DNA from 3 places in the Pseudomonas sp. GOM7 genome. Region 3 is predicted to be linked to each of the others. Evidence: predicted binding sites of a transcription regulator. Region 3 holds the regulator's gene; each other region holds the start of a gene.
What was found. Region 3 encodes FliA, which starts transcription of late flagellar genes. Its sites were predicted from a motif close to CTAAAGTTTNNNNNNNNNNNGCCGNTAA; they were not measured.
Positions count from the first base shown of each region.

Region 1: OU800_RS07645 (flagellar protein MotY) is a predicted target of FliA. The motif match lies at 2,303-2,330, and genes of this name have one in related genera.
Region 2: motA (flagellar motor stator protein MotA) is a predicted target of FliA. The motif match lies at 2,501-2,528, and genes of this name have one in related genera.

Region 1 is NZ_CP113519.1:1,699,617-1,704,093, reverse strand. It holds gene OU800_RS07650 (argininosuccinate synthase) at 7-1,224, opposite strand; gene OU800_RS07645 (flagellar protein MotY) at 1,331-2,266, opposite strand; gene pyrC (dihydroorotase) at 2,420-3,466, shown strand; gene rnt (ribonuclease T) at 3,463-4,137, shown strand.
Region 2 is NZ_CP113519.1:4,659,895-4,664,371, reverse strand. It holds gene asd (archaetidylserine decarboxylase) at 1-40, opposite strand, end outside; gene OU800_RS20680 (rhodanese-like domain-containing protein) at 58-873, opposite strand; gene OU800_RS20675 (HDOD domain-containing protein) at 939-2,462, opposite strand; gene motA (flagellar motor stator protein MotA) at 2,583-3,434, shown strand; gene motB (flagellar motor protein MotB) at 3,438-4,469, shown strand; gene rsgA (small ribosomal subunit biogenesis GTPase RsgA) at 4,463-4,477, opposite strand, start outside.
Region 3 is NZ_CP113519.1:3,554,407-3,558,883, reverse strand. It holds gene flhF (flagellar biosynthesis protein FlhF) at 1-809, shown strand, start outside; gene fleN (flagellar synthesis regulator FleN) at 899-1,729, shown strand; gene fliA (RNA polymerase sigma factor FliA) at 1,726-2,472, shown strand; gene OU800_RS15665 (chemotaxis response regulator CheY) at 2,573-2,947, shown strand; gene OU800_RS15660 (protein phosphatase CheZ) at 2,967-3,755, shown strand; gene OU800_RS15655 (chemotaxis protein CheA) at 3,767-4,477, shown strand, end outside.

The sequences.
Region 1 (4,477 bases), 1.9 Mb from region 3:
AGCCTGTTAGACCAGCTTGCGGCCCTTGCCGGCAGCGATGCGCATACGCAGGGCGTTGAGTTTGATGAAGCCCGCCGCGTCCTGCTGGTTGTAGGCGCCGCCATCTTCCTCGAAGGTCGCGATGTTGGCGTCGAACAGCGAATCGTCGGACTTGCGGCCGGTGACGATGACGTTGCCCTTGTACAGCTTCAGGCGCACCACCCCGTTCACGTTGGCCTGGGAAGCGTCGATCATCTGTTGCAGCATCAGACGCTCCGGGCTCCACCAGAAACCGTTGTAGATCAGGCTGGCGTATTTCGGCATCAGTTCGTCTTTCAGGTGCGCCACTTCGCGGTCGAGGGTGATCGACTCGATGGCGCGGTGAGCCTTGAGCATGATGGTGCCGCCGGGGGTCTCGTAGCAGCCACGGGACTTCATGCCGACGAAACGGTTCTCGACGATATCCAGACGGCCGATGCCGTTCTCGCCACCGATGCGATTCAGCTCGGCCAGCACCTGCGCCGGGGTCATCGCCTTGCCGTCGATGGCAACGATGTCACCGCCCTGGTAGCTCAGCTCGATGTAGGTGGGGGTGTCCGGCGCCGCTTCCGGCGACTTGGTCCAACGCCACATGTCTTCTTCATGCTCGGTCCAGGTGTCCTCCAGCACGCCACCTTCATAGGAGATGTGCAGCAGGTTGGCATCCATGGAGTACGGCGACTTCTTCTTGCCGTGGCGCTCGATCGGGATGGCGTGCTTCTCGGCATAATCCATCAGCTTCTCGCGCGACAGCAGATCCCACTCACGCCACGGCGCGATGACCTTGACGCCCGGCTTCAGTGCATAGGCGCCCAGCTCGAAACGCACCTGGTCGTTGCCCTTGCCGGTGGCGCCGTGGGAGATGGCATCGGCGCCGGTCTCGTTGGCAATCTCGATCAGACGTTTGGCGATCAGCGGACGGGCGATGGACGTACCCAGCAGGTACTCGCCTTCGTAGATGGTGTTGGCACGGAACATCGGGTAGACGAAATCACGCACGAACTCTTCGCGCAGGTCGTCGATGTAGATTTCCTTGACGCCCAGGGCCTGGGCCTTGGCGCGAGCCGGCTCGACCTCCTCGCCCTGGCCGAGATCGGCGGTGAAGGTCACCACTTCACAGTTATAGGTATCTTGCAGCCACTTGAGGATCACCGAGGTGTCCAGGCCACCGGAATAGGCCAGAACTACCTTTTTGACGTCCGCCATGCCATCACTCCACGGGTTGTACGGTAAAACCCGTGATTCTACTGGCCTCACGCCCTAATTTACAGGGGCGCGACAGACAGAGTTGACGAAGCGACGCCAAAGCGCTTCAGGACGGCTGGCTGCCGGGCGGATCGGCCGGCGTCGGAGCGGGCGCGCTCTGCTGCGGTACCTCGGCTGGCGGCACACGATCCAGACGCAAGGTCGCCCGGCGATTCTTCGCGCGATTGGCCTCGCTGGTGTTCGGTACCAATGGATAGCGTTCGCCATGGAAGCGCACGGTGATCTGCTCGACAGGAATACCGTGAGCCTTGAGGTATTCCTGCACCGCCAGGGCGCGGCGGCGTGATAGGTCGCGGTTGGTCAGACGGTTACCACTGTTGTCGGCATGGCCGTCGATCTGGAAGCTGTTGATGGTCGGGTCGGCCTTGACGAACTCGAGGATGATGTCGAGCTTGGCCTTGGCCATCGGGTCGAGGTCGATACCGCCGCCGGGAAAGCCGATCTGCGCCAGGCGAATCTGGTCGAAGTTCACCGGCAGCAGCTTGGCGGTACAGGCTTCGTAATCTTCATAGGCCTTGTGGAATTTCACAGGCAGCAGGCGCACCTCCAGCCTGTCGCCGCCATTGAAGGTGCGATGCCGCACCAGCGGGCTGCGCCCTTCCAGCAGGCCGGCGAGCAGACGCGCGCCCTGCTCCTGCGAGCTGTTGAACGGCACCTCGCCATTGGCGACGCTGACCACGCCGAGGTTGATGTCGCCGCGCCCCGGTTGCCAGGGTGCGGCAGCCGCCAACAGGGTTGCCGAGCCATTGCCGAGCCAGTGCTCGCGGGCCTTGAGGCGGAAAGTGACCTGTTCACCCGCGCGACGGACGAACTCGCCGCTGCCGAAGTTGCTGATCGGCTGGCTCAGGCGACACTCAAACTTGTCGCCCTCGACCGTCCACTCCACCTTTTCCAGCCGCGTCTGGAAGCTGATGGCATGCGCCGGCAGACACAGGGGCATGCCGGCCAGCAGGCTGATCAGAAGGTAATTGGGCGCACGCACGGTCGACTCCACGGCGGTTCACGGCATTCTCACGGGGTATCGGTCGGGCGCGCGGAAACTTGACCCCCTGCGTGCGATTGTCGCGCTGGCGCGAGCGCGAAGCGGCGCTTTTCAGGTACCATGCGGCCACGTTTTACCCGCCTGGAAGCCCCCATGTCCGACCGTCTGACTCTTCTGCGTCCCGATGACTGGCACATTCACCTGCGCGATGGCGCGGTGCTGCCACACACCGTCGGCGACGCCGCGCGCACTTTCGGCCGCGCCATCATCATGCCCAACCTGGTACCGCCGGTGCGCAACGCCGCCGAAGCCGACGCCTATCGCCAGCGCATCCTCGCGGCACGCCCGTCCGGCAGCCGCTTCGAGCCGCTGATGGTGCTCTACCTCACCGACAACACCAGCCCCGAGGATGTGCGCGCGGCCAAGGCCAGCGGTTTCGTGCATGCGGCCAAGCTCTACCCGGCCGGCGCCACCACCAACTCCGACTCGGGCGTCACCAGCATCGACAAGATCTTCCCGGTACTCGAAGCCATGGCCGAAGTCGGCATGCTGCTGCTGGTGCATGGCGAAGTGACCCGCGCCGAGATCGACGTGTTCGACCGCGAGAAGACCTTCATCGACGAACACCTGAGCCGCGTGGTCGAGCGTTTCCCCACCCTGAAAGTGGTGTTCGAGCACATCACCACCCGTGACGCGGTGCAGTTCGTCGAGGCCGCCTCGGCCAACGTCGGCGCCACCATCACCGCCCACCACCTGCTGTACAACCGCAACCACATGCTGGTCGGCGGTATTCGCCCGCACTTCTATTGCCTGCCGATCCTCAAGCGCAACGTGCACCAGGAAGCCCTGCTCGATGCTGCCACCAGCGGCAACCCCAGGTTCTTCCTCGGCACCGACTCGGCACCGCACGCCAAGCACGCCAAGGAAGCGGCCTGCGGCTGCGCCGGCTGCTACACCGCCTATGCCGCCATCGAACTCTATGCCGAGGCCTTCGAGCAGCGCGGCGCCCTGGACAAGCTGGAGGCCTTCGCCAGCTTCCACGGCCCGGACTTCTACGGCCTGCCGCGCAACACGGACAGCATCACCCTGGTGCGTGAAGAATGGACAGTGCCGGCCAGCCTGCCGCTGGGCGACAACAGCGTGGTGCCGCTGCGCGCCGGCGAAACCCTGCGCTGGAAACTGCTGGAGGGCCAGGCATGAGCGAAGACAACTACGACGACGAACTCGAACCCAGCCTGCCGGCCGGCCCGCGCACGCCCATGGCGGCGCGCTTTCGCGGCTACCTGCCGGTGGTCGTGGATGTCGAGACCGGTGGTTTCAACAGCGCCACCGACGCCCTGCTGGAAATCGCCGCCACCACCATCGCCATGGACGAGAGCGGCTTCCTCTACCCGGATTACACCCATTTCTTCCGCATCGAGCCCTTCGAGGGTGCCAATATCGAAGCGGCGGCGCTGGAATTCACCGGCATCAAGCTCGACCATCCGCTGCGCATGGCGGTGAGCGAGGAGCATGCCCTGGGCGAGATCTTCAAGGGCCTGCGCAAGTCGATCAAATCGGCCGGCTGCAAGCGCGCGATCCTGGTCGGCCACAACAGCAGCTTCGACCTGGGTTTCCTCAATGCCGCGGTAGCGCGTTGCGGCATCAAGCGCAACCCCTTCCACCCCTTCTCCAGCTTCGACACCGCCACCCTGGCCGGCCTCGCTTATGGTCAGACCGTGCTGGCCAAGGCCTGCCAGGCTGCCGGCATCGAATTCGATGGCAAGGAGGCGCACTCGGCGCGTTATGACACCGAGAAGACCGCCGAGCTGTTCTGCGGCATCGTCAACCGCTGGAAGGAAATGGGCGGCTGGGACGAGTTCGATCAGTAATCCCCTCCTCGCGCGCGAGCCTGAAGAAACCAGCCGAAGCCGTTTTTTTCAGGTTCGCGGAATTTCGGGAAAATCAGTATTGACGCCGGACTGGCAAGTTTGTGTGAGTGTTCGGTTACTTTCGGCGTTCAAGCTGCTTATCGGTGTTTAGCTGACGTCTCTTGTTTCGCCCCCCGGCGACCTTCTTTTGTCAAACGCCACAAAAGAAGGCAAAAAGGCTTGGCCCCGCCATCCGGCCCCGGCTGCGCCGGGGTACGTTCGCTCCATCGCTGCTCCGAGGGCCCGCCGCGAAGGGCCATCCCTGGCCAATCGCGGCTCTCGCGGCATCCATGCCGCTCAA
Region 2 (4,477 bases), 1.1 Mb from region 3:
GCAGCAGGTACTGGCTGAGAATAAACAGGCGTTGTTTCATCGTGTGTCCTTGAAGGTTCAGCGTTCGATCGGCGTATTGGGCAGGTTGCCCCATTCCGACCATGAGCCGGCATAGGCCTTGACTCGTGGATAACCGAGCGCCTTGGCGACCACATAGGTGAAGCCGGAGCGGCGGTGGGTCTGACAGTGGGTGATCACTTCCTTGTCTGGCGTGATGCCGAGTGCGTCGAGCACCTCGGCCATGTCCGTGCGGATGCGCAGATCACGCTGGCCATCCATGCCGGCTGTCCACTCGAAGTTGATTGCGCCTGGAACATGCCCGCCCCTTGCCGAGTTGAGCTTTTCGCCGCGGTATTCCTCGGCGCTGCGCGCATCCCAGATGGCCAGGTCGGATGCGCCCAGGCGTGCTTGCAGGTAGTCGCGCGTGGCGGTCGGGGCTTCGCTCAGGCTCAACTGCACGGGGCTGTCGCCCGGCTCTGGCACGCTCTGGCTGAGCGGGCGGCCTTCGCCGATCCAGGCGCGCAAGCCACCGTTGAGAAAGTGCTGGCGGGGATGACCGATGACGTCCAGCAGCCAGATGAAGCGGCCGGCCCAGCCGCCGCCTTCATCGTCGTACACCACGTAGGTGGCATCCGGACGATGGCCCAGCTCGCTGAACAGCGCTTGCAACTGCGGCAACTCCGGGAGTAGCCCAGGCGCCGGGGGCTGGCCGAGCTGGGTGCGCTTGCTATCGACCCAGCGCGCGCCGGGAATATGCCCTTCGGCATAGCGTGCAGCGCTGCTGAGATCGACCAGTATCAAGTCGTCCGCATCCAGGCGTGCGGCGAGCTCGGCGGGCTCTATGACCAGCGGCAGATCGGCGAAGGGGGACATGGGGCCTCCCGCAATGGAAAGAGGCCGATTGTAGCGGAAAGGTCGCCAGGCTTGTGGCTTTGCCCTCAGCGTGAGCGTTTGCTGAAGTTGCTCAGGGCGCGCTCGATGCATTGCGCCGTTTTGGCAAAGGCCTGCAGGCCGCTCTCGGTGAACGGCTGCCCGCCCTGGTCGGCGAGCAGCAGCATGACCACTCGACCATTGTTGGCAAGTGAGCGCAGCAGCAGGTGCTCGCCCACGAACAGCGCCTTGAGTTCGCCTGGCAGCAGGGCCGAATACTGCGCGGCATTGTCCGGGGTCAGGCGCAACTGCCCTGGCTGGCTGAGCAGGCGGCGCAGGATATGGCTCTTGGCCGGGTCGAGGTTGAGCCCTTGTGCGGCCTTGCCCAGGCCAGCGCTCTGTTGCGCTTGCAGGCGCGTATGTTGGCGGTCGGCAAGCAGTAGCAGGATGCGCTGCAGACCACAGGCCTGGAGGGCATCGCGAGCGCAGGTGATCAATTGTTGCGAGTTGCTGAAGTCGCTGGGCTCGCGAATCAGGCGCATGCACTGCTGGCGCCAGACCTCGGGCACGGCCTGCTTGGCCGCGCCCGCGCGCGGCTCGGCGGACACCAGATGGCGTGCCTGCCAGGGCCACAGCAGTGCTTGTGCCGGGTGCCAGAGGCTGGGATCGTGCCCGGTTCTGGCGCTACTGACTGCCTGCTGGTGCACCTGCTGTTGCACGTCGCTCAGCGGTATCTGCAGATAGAGCCCGACCAGGCGTTGCCAGCGCAGGCAGTGGTCGGTATTCCAGGCATGGTGCGCCGACACGGCCAGGCCGTTGGCCAGCAATACGCAATTGCTGGGCTGGGTCAGCCAGTGGCGCAGAGGAATGTCGGCGTCGAGCATCTGCTGCTGATGCAGAGGATGTTCGTTGTCACGGGCGATATGCAGCGCCTTGACCAGTTGCCGGCGATCGCGGGCCAGTAGCTGGTAGCTGCGCACGATCCATTCCGGCAGGCGCCAGCGCTCGGCCAGTTTCAAGCAGAGCTGGATCAGCGAAACACCCAGAAGTTCATGTTCGACCTTGTTGGCCGGCTCGCCCTTGACCAGCACGCGCTGCTCCCAGGTGTTGAACAGTTGTGGGTAGCTGTTGAGCAGGGGCCACAGCGGTGCGAGAAACAGCAGGCTGCAACCATGCAGCTCATTCCACAAGCGGGCCAGGCGCGTGCCGAACAGGCCGCGCGCCTGTTGGCTGGCATGCTGGCTGATCAGCAGGATCTGGCGCAGGGACTGGGGAATTTCCGCTTCCGGTATCGAAGGCGTCTGCTTGAGCAGGTTTTCGCAGCGTGCAAGGCCCAGGCGGGCGAGGGCGGCTTCCAGGCTGTCGGCCGGCTCGCTCAGGCTGCCGCCGGACTGGTTGGCCTCACGCAATATTTGCAGCGCGAAGGTTGGGCTAAGCTCTATCTGGTCGGCCATGTCGCGCCAGGTCTTGCGGCTGTCGGCCAGGGTGCGGCAAAGATGCGCATGCTGCGTCTGCTCGAGAGGCAGGCGTAAAGGGCCCAGTAGCTGCAACCAGGCATCGAGACTGCGCGGCATGGGTTTGGGGGTCGGCATCTTCAACGTGAGCCAAACTGGCTTTTGACCTTAACTGGCTATAGTCTGGCGTATAAGTTCCGATAATTAGAAGGGTTGTTTTCAATAACCCATCCACTAGGCTCTGCAAGCGTTTATTCCATGGTAAAAATCATAGGCATCATTGTCGTTTTTGGCTGCGTGCTCGGTGGCTTCATACTTTCGGGCGGGAAGTTCATGGCATTGATCCACCCTTTCGAGGTTCTGATCATCGGCGGTGCGGCACTAGGGGCGTTCCTGCAGTCCAACCCGGGCAACATGTTCATGTTGGTGTTCAAGAAATCCCTGAGCATGTTCGGCACCCGCTTCACCCATACCTATTACCTTGAAGTGCTCAAGCTGCTCTACGAGATTCTCAACAAGAGCCGACGCGAAGGCATGATGGCCATCGAGGCCGATATCGAGGATCCCAACGCCAGCGCGATCTTCAGCAAGTACCCCGGGGTGATCAAGGATGCGCGCATGACCGCGTTCATCTGCGATTACCTGCGCATCATGTCGTCCGGCAACATGGCGCCGCACGAGCTGGAGGGGCTGTTCGACATGGAGCTGGCCAGCCTCAAGGAAGAACTGGAACACCCGGCCCATGCTGTGGCCAAGGTGGCCGACGGTATGCCGGCCATGGGTATCGTGGCGGCGGTACTGGGTATCGTGATTACCATGTCGATCCTGGCCGAGGCGGACAACGCGCAGATCGGTGAGAAGGTGGGTACGGCACTGGTGGGGACCTTCCTCGGCATTCTTGCCTCCTACGGTTTCTTCGGGCCGCTATCCAACGCGCTCGAGCACGATGCCAAGGAAGAGGTGAATCTCTACGAGGCGATCAAGGCGAGCCTGGTCGCTTCTGCTTCCGGCATGCCGCCGACGCTGGCCGTGGAGTTCGGTCGCAAGGTGCTGTACCCGGCCCATCGCCCGAGCTTCAGCGAGCTCGAGCAGGCCATGCGCGGCAGCTAAGCGATGGAGAACAACCAACCCATCATCGTCAAGCGGGTCAAGAAGACCGCGGGCGGGCACCATGGTGGTGCCTGGAAGATCGCCTTCGCCGACTTCGCCACCGCCATGATGGCGTTCTTCCTGGTGATGTGGCTGATGACCTCGGCCACCCCCGAGCAGAAGAAGGCCATCTCCGGTTATTTCCAGGATCCCATCGGCTTCACCGAAAGTGCCAGCCCCTACGCCATCGACCTGGGTGGCACGCCGACGCCGGCACCCGAGCGCACCCTCAACCCGGATGTCTCGGAAACGCCGGAGAGTCAGCCGGACGAAACCAGTGTCAGCGCCGATCAGATCGAGACCCTGGCCGACAAGATGGAGCGTGAGCGTCTGGAGCTGCTGCTGCAGGAGTTGCAGAACAAGGTGGAGGAAAACCCCGAGCTGCAGCGCTTCAAGGATCAGATCCTGTTCGAGATCACTCAGGATGGCCTGCGCATCCAGATCATGGATGCCGCGAACCGGCCGATGTTCGCCCTTGGCAGTGCCGAGCTGCAACCCTACTTCGAGGACATCCTGCTGGCCATGGCCGACACCATCAAGGCCGTGCCGAACAAGATCAGCATCAGCGGCCATACCGATGCCAAGCCCTTCGTTGGGCGCGGCGACTTCGGCAACTGGGAGCTGTCGGCCAACCGCGCCAATGCAGCGCGGCGTACTCTGGTCGCCGGTGGCTACCCGGACGAGCAGGTGGCACGGGTGGTGGGCTATGCCTCGTCGGCGCTGTTCGACCGTGAAGATCCGTTCAATCCGGTCAATCGGCGCATCGATATCGTCGTTCTGACCAAGCGTGCCCAGCGCGATATCGAGGGTGAGCAGGGCAGTGAGGCCGCGCCTGCACAAGAGGGAGCGGCGCCAGCAGGAACGCCTGGCAGTGCGCCGGACAGTGGTGCCAAGGGCACCCCCGAGACTGACGCATTGCCCGCCGACCAGCTACGTCAGCGTCTGAACATCTTCGACAGCGGCGGCACCTCGCTCGACCAGCTCAACCGTCAGTAATCGTCCTG
Region 3 (4,477 bases):
AACGCATGGGCTTGTCGGCCGACCTGGCGCAACTGCTGCTCGAGCGCGTGAACACCATCAACGAGCCGCGCCAGGCCTGGCGCATGATGCTGGCGCACCTGGCCCATGCGATCAAGACGCCCAAGGTCGAGCCGTTGGAAGAGGGCGGAGTGATCGCCCTGGTCGGCCCTGCCGGCATGGGCAAGACCACCACGCTGGCCAAGCTGGCGGCGCGCTACGTGCTCAAGCATGGCGCCCAGCAGGTCGCCCTGGTGAGCATGGACAGTTACCGCATCGGCGCGCAGGAGCAGCTCAAGACCCTCGGGCGCATCCTTGGCGTCTCGGTGACTCAGGTCGACCCAGGGCAGTCTCTGCTGCAAGCCCTGGCGCCTGTGGCGAAGAAACGCGTGGTGCTGATCGATACCGCCGGCCTGCCAAGCAATGACCCGGCCCTGCGCCTGCAGCTCGAGAGCCTGGCCGCACGTGGGCTGAAGGCAAAAAATTATCTGGTTCTGGCTGCTACCAGTCAAAACCAAGTGCTGAAAGCGGCCTACCATAGTTATAAGCGCTGCGGTCTTGCCGGCTGCATACTGACCAAGCTGGACGAGGCGGCGAGCCTGGGCGAGGTTTTGGGCCTGGCCATAGGCCAGCGTCTGCCGGTAGCCTATGTCACTGATGGGCCACGTATTCCGGATGACCTGCAGGTGCCGCGTAGCCATCAGTTGGTCAGCCGCGCCGTGAGTCTGCAAGCCGCCGAAGAGCCGAGCGAGGATGCCATGGCGCAATTGTTCGCCGGTCTTTATCAAGGAACCGCGCGGCGAGTCGGCTGACGCGCTAAAGTGTTGCAAGCCCTGCGTTTTTTCCGCAGGGACTAACGGCCGCTAGGCCAAGTCGAAGTTAGACAAGGTGTGTAGAGAACATGGGTATGCATCCCGTACAGGTGATCGCGGTGACCGGCGGCAAGGGTGGCGTCGGCAAGACCAACGTGTCGGTGAATCTGTCCATGGCCCTGGCCGATCTCGGTCGCCGAGTCATGCTCATGGACGCCGACCTGGGTCTGGCCAATGTCGACGTGTTGCTTGGACTGACCCCCAAGCGCACCTTGGCCGACGTGATTGCCGGTGAGTGCGAGCTGCGTGAAGTGCTGCTGCAAGGGCCTGGTGGCATCCGCATCGTGCCGGCAGCGTCCGGTACGCAGAGCATGGTCAACCTGTCACCGATGCAGCATGCCGGCCTGATCCAGGCCTTCAGCGACATCAGCGAGAACCTCGACGTGCTGGTGATCGATACCGCTGCCGGCATCGGCGATGCGGTGGTCAGCTTCGTTCGCGCGGCTCAGGAGATTCTCGTCGTCGTGTGCGACGAGCCCACCTCGATCACCGACGCCTACGCCCTGATCAAGCTGCTCAACCGTGACCATGGCATCAGCCGTTTCCGCGTTCTGGCCAACATGGCGCACAGTCCGCAGGAAGGACGCAATCTCTTTGCTAAGCTGACCAAGGTGACGGATCGTTTTCTCGATGTCGCCTTGCAGTACGTCGGTGCCGTGCCCTACGACGAATGCGTACGCAAGGCGGTGCAGAAACAACGCGCCGTCTACGAGGCCTTTCCACGCTCCAAGTGTGCGCTGGCGTTCAAGGCGATCGCGCAGAAGGTCGACACCTGGCCCTTGCCAGCCAACCCGCGCGGTCATCTGGAGTTCTTCGTCGAGCGCCTGGTGAAACAACCGACTGCAGATTCGGCCGTATGACAGCAGCCTCTGGACTTCGTATGTACAACAAGGCTCAGGCGCAGGATTCCCAGTATCAGTTGATCGAGCGCTACGCGCCGCTGGTCAAGCGCATCGCCTATCACCTGTTGGCGCGCTTGCCGTCCAGCGTTCAGGTCGACGACCTGATTCAGGCCGGCATGATCGGCCTGCTCGAAGCCTCACGCAAATACGACTCCAGCAAGGGCGCCAGTTTCGAGACGTTCGCCGGTATTCGCATCCGTGGCGCCATGCTCGACGAGGTGCGCAAGGGGGATTGGGCGCCGCGTTCGGTGCACCGCAACAGCCGCATGGTCAGCGATGCGATCCGCGCCGTGGAGGCCAGAACGGGGCGAGACGCTAAAGATCACGAGGTTGCGGCCGAACTCCAATTGAGTCTGGAAGATTACTACGGCATCCTTGGCGACACTTTGGGCAGCCGCCTGTTCAGTTTCGACGACCTGCTGCAGGACGGCGAACACGGCGGGTTGCATGAAGAAGCCGGGCACACCCACCTCGAACCTTCGCGGGATCTCGAAGATGAACGTTTCCAGGCGGCTTTGGCCAACGCCATTGCCGGCTTGCCGGAGCGTGAACGTCTGGTGCTGGCGCTGTATTACGATGAAGAACTGAACCTGAAGGAAATCGGTGAAGTGCTTGGCGTCAGTGAGTCGCGAGTCAGTCAGATTCATAGTCAGTGTGCGGCGCGTTTGCGCTCGCGCCTGATGGAATGGCGGGCGGGTTGAGGCAGAAGCAACGATATTGCTGGGCCGGTTTCACGATTAGAAGGCGTATTTGCAAGCGCAATACGTTTGGGACTGTACGGAGGTCGACTTGGACAAGAACATGAAAATCCTCATCGTTGACGATTTCTCGACGATGCGACGGATCATCAAGAACCTCTTGCGTGATTTGGGCTTTACCAACACGGCGGAGGCTGATGACGGTACGTCGGCGTTGCCCATGCTGCAAAGCGGCAGCTTCGACTTTCTGGTGACCGACTGGAACATGCCCGGCATGACCGGCATCGACCTGCTGCGCGCGGTGCGCGCCGACGAGCGCCTCAAGCATCTGCCGGTGTTGATGGTCACGGCCGAGGCCAAGCGTGACCAGATCATCGAAGCCGCTCAGGCCGGTGTGAACGGCTACGTGGTCAAACCCTTCACCGCCCAGGTGCTGAAGGAAAAGATCGAGAAGATCTTCGAGCGGGTCAACGGCTGATGTCGGCCGCGAGGGTGCTATGGAACACGATGATTCCACACTGGGCGAACTCGAGTCGTCCCTGAAGAAAAATGCCCGCGAATTGGTCGATAGCCTCGAAAGAGGCAATTTCGGCAATGCGGTGCAACTGATCAACGAACTGAACAAGGTTCGTGACCGTGGCTTGTATCACGAAGTCGGCAAGCTGACCCGCGAACTGCACAATGCCATCGTCAATTTCCAGCTCGATCCACGCATGCCGCATGCCAAGGAGCTGTCGCAGATCGCCGACGCCACCGAGCGCCTGAACTACGTGGTCACCATGACCGAGCGGGCGGCCAACCGCACCATGGATCTGGTCGAGCAGAGCGCGCCTCTGGTCAATGACCTGGCCGATGAAGCGCAGAGCCTGGGTGCCGAGTGGGGCCGCTTCATGCGCCGTGAAATCGGTGCCGACGGTTTCCGTGAGCTGGCCAAGCGCATCGAGTTGTTCCTCGCGCGTAGCGAGCGTGATGGCAACAAGTTGTCCAGCCATCTCAACGACATCCTGCTGGCGCAGGACTACCAGGATCTCACTGGTCAGGTGATCAAGCGTGTCACTCAACTGGTTACCGAGGTCGAGAGCAATCTGCTCAAGCTGGTACTGATGGCCAGCTCGGTGGATCGCTTCGCCGGCATCGAGCATGACCACGAAGTACTGCGTGCCGAACAACAGAAACAGAAAGCGCCATCTCATGGTGAAGGTCCGCAGATTCATGCCGATAAGCGTGATGATGTCGCCTCCAGTCAGGACGATGTCGACGACCTGCTGTCCAGTCTTGGATTCTAAGGAGCACCCCCATGAGCTTCGGCGCCGATGAAGAGATTCTCCAGGACTTCCTGGTAGAGGCCGGAGAGATTCTCGAGCAGTTGTCCGAGCAGTTGGTCGAACTGGAAAGTCGACCGGATGACATGAGCCTGCTCAATGCCATCTTCCGTGGCTTCCACACCGTCAAGGGTGGCGCGGGCTTCCTCCAGCTCCATGAGCTGGTGGAGTGCTGCCACATTGCCGAGAACGTTTTCGACATCATGCGCAAGGGCGAGCGCCGCGTCGATGCCGAGCTGATGGACGTGGTGCTGGCTGCGCTGGATGCGGTCAACGGCATGTTCAACCAGGTACGTGAGCGTACCGAGCTGACCCCGGCCTCGCCCGAGCTGTTGGCGGCACTGGCACGCCTGGCCGAGCCAGCCGGTGCCGAGCAGGCGGCCGGCCCCGCTGCTGCCGTCGAAGAGGTGACGCAACCTGAGCCGGAACCCGAGCCCGAGCCTGTCGCAGCGGCGCCGGCCTCTTCCGATATCACCGACAGCGAGTTCGCCCAGTTGCTCGATGCCCTGGGCGAGGAGGCGGCTGCCGAGTCGCCGGCAGCCGCCTCGAGTGCCAGCGATGAAATCACCGACGACGAGTTCGAGTCGCTGCTCGATCAGTTGCACGGCAAGGGCCAGTTCTCCGCACCGGCAGCCGCAACTGCGCCAGCCGCCGCGGCTGCCAGTGCGCCAGCAAACGAGCCTGCC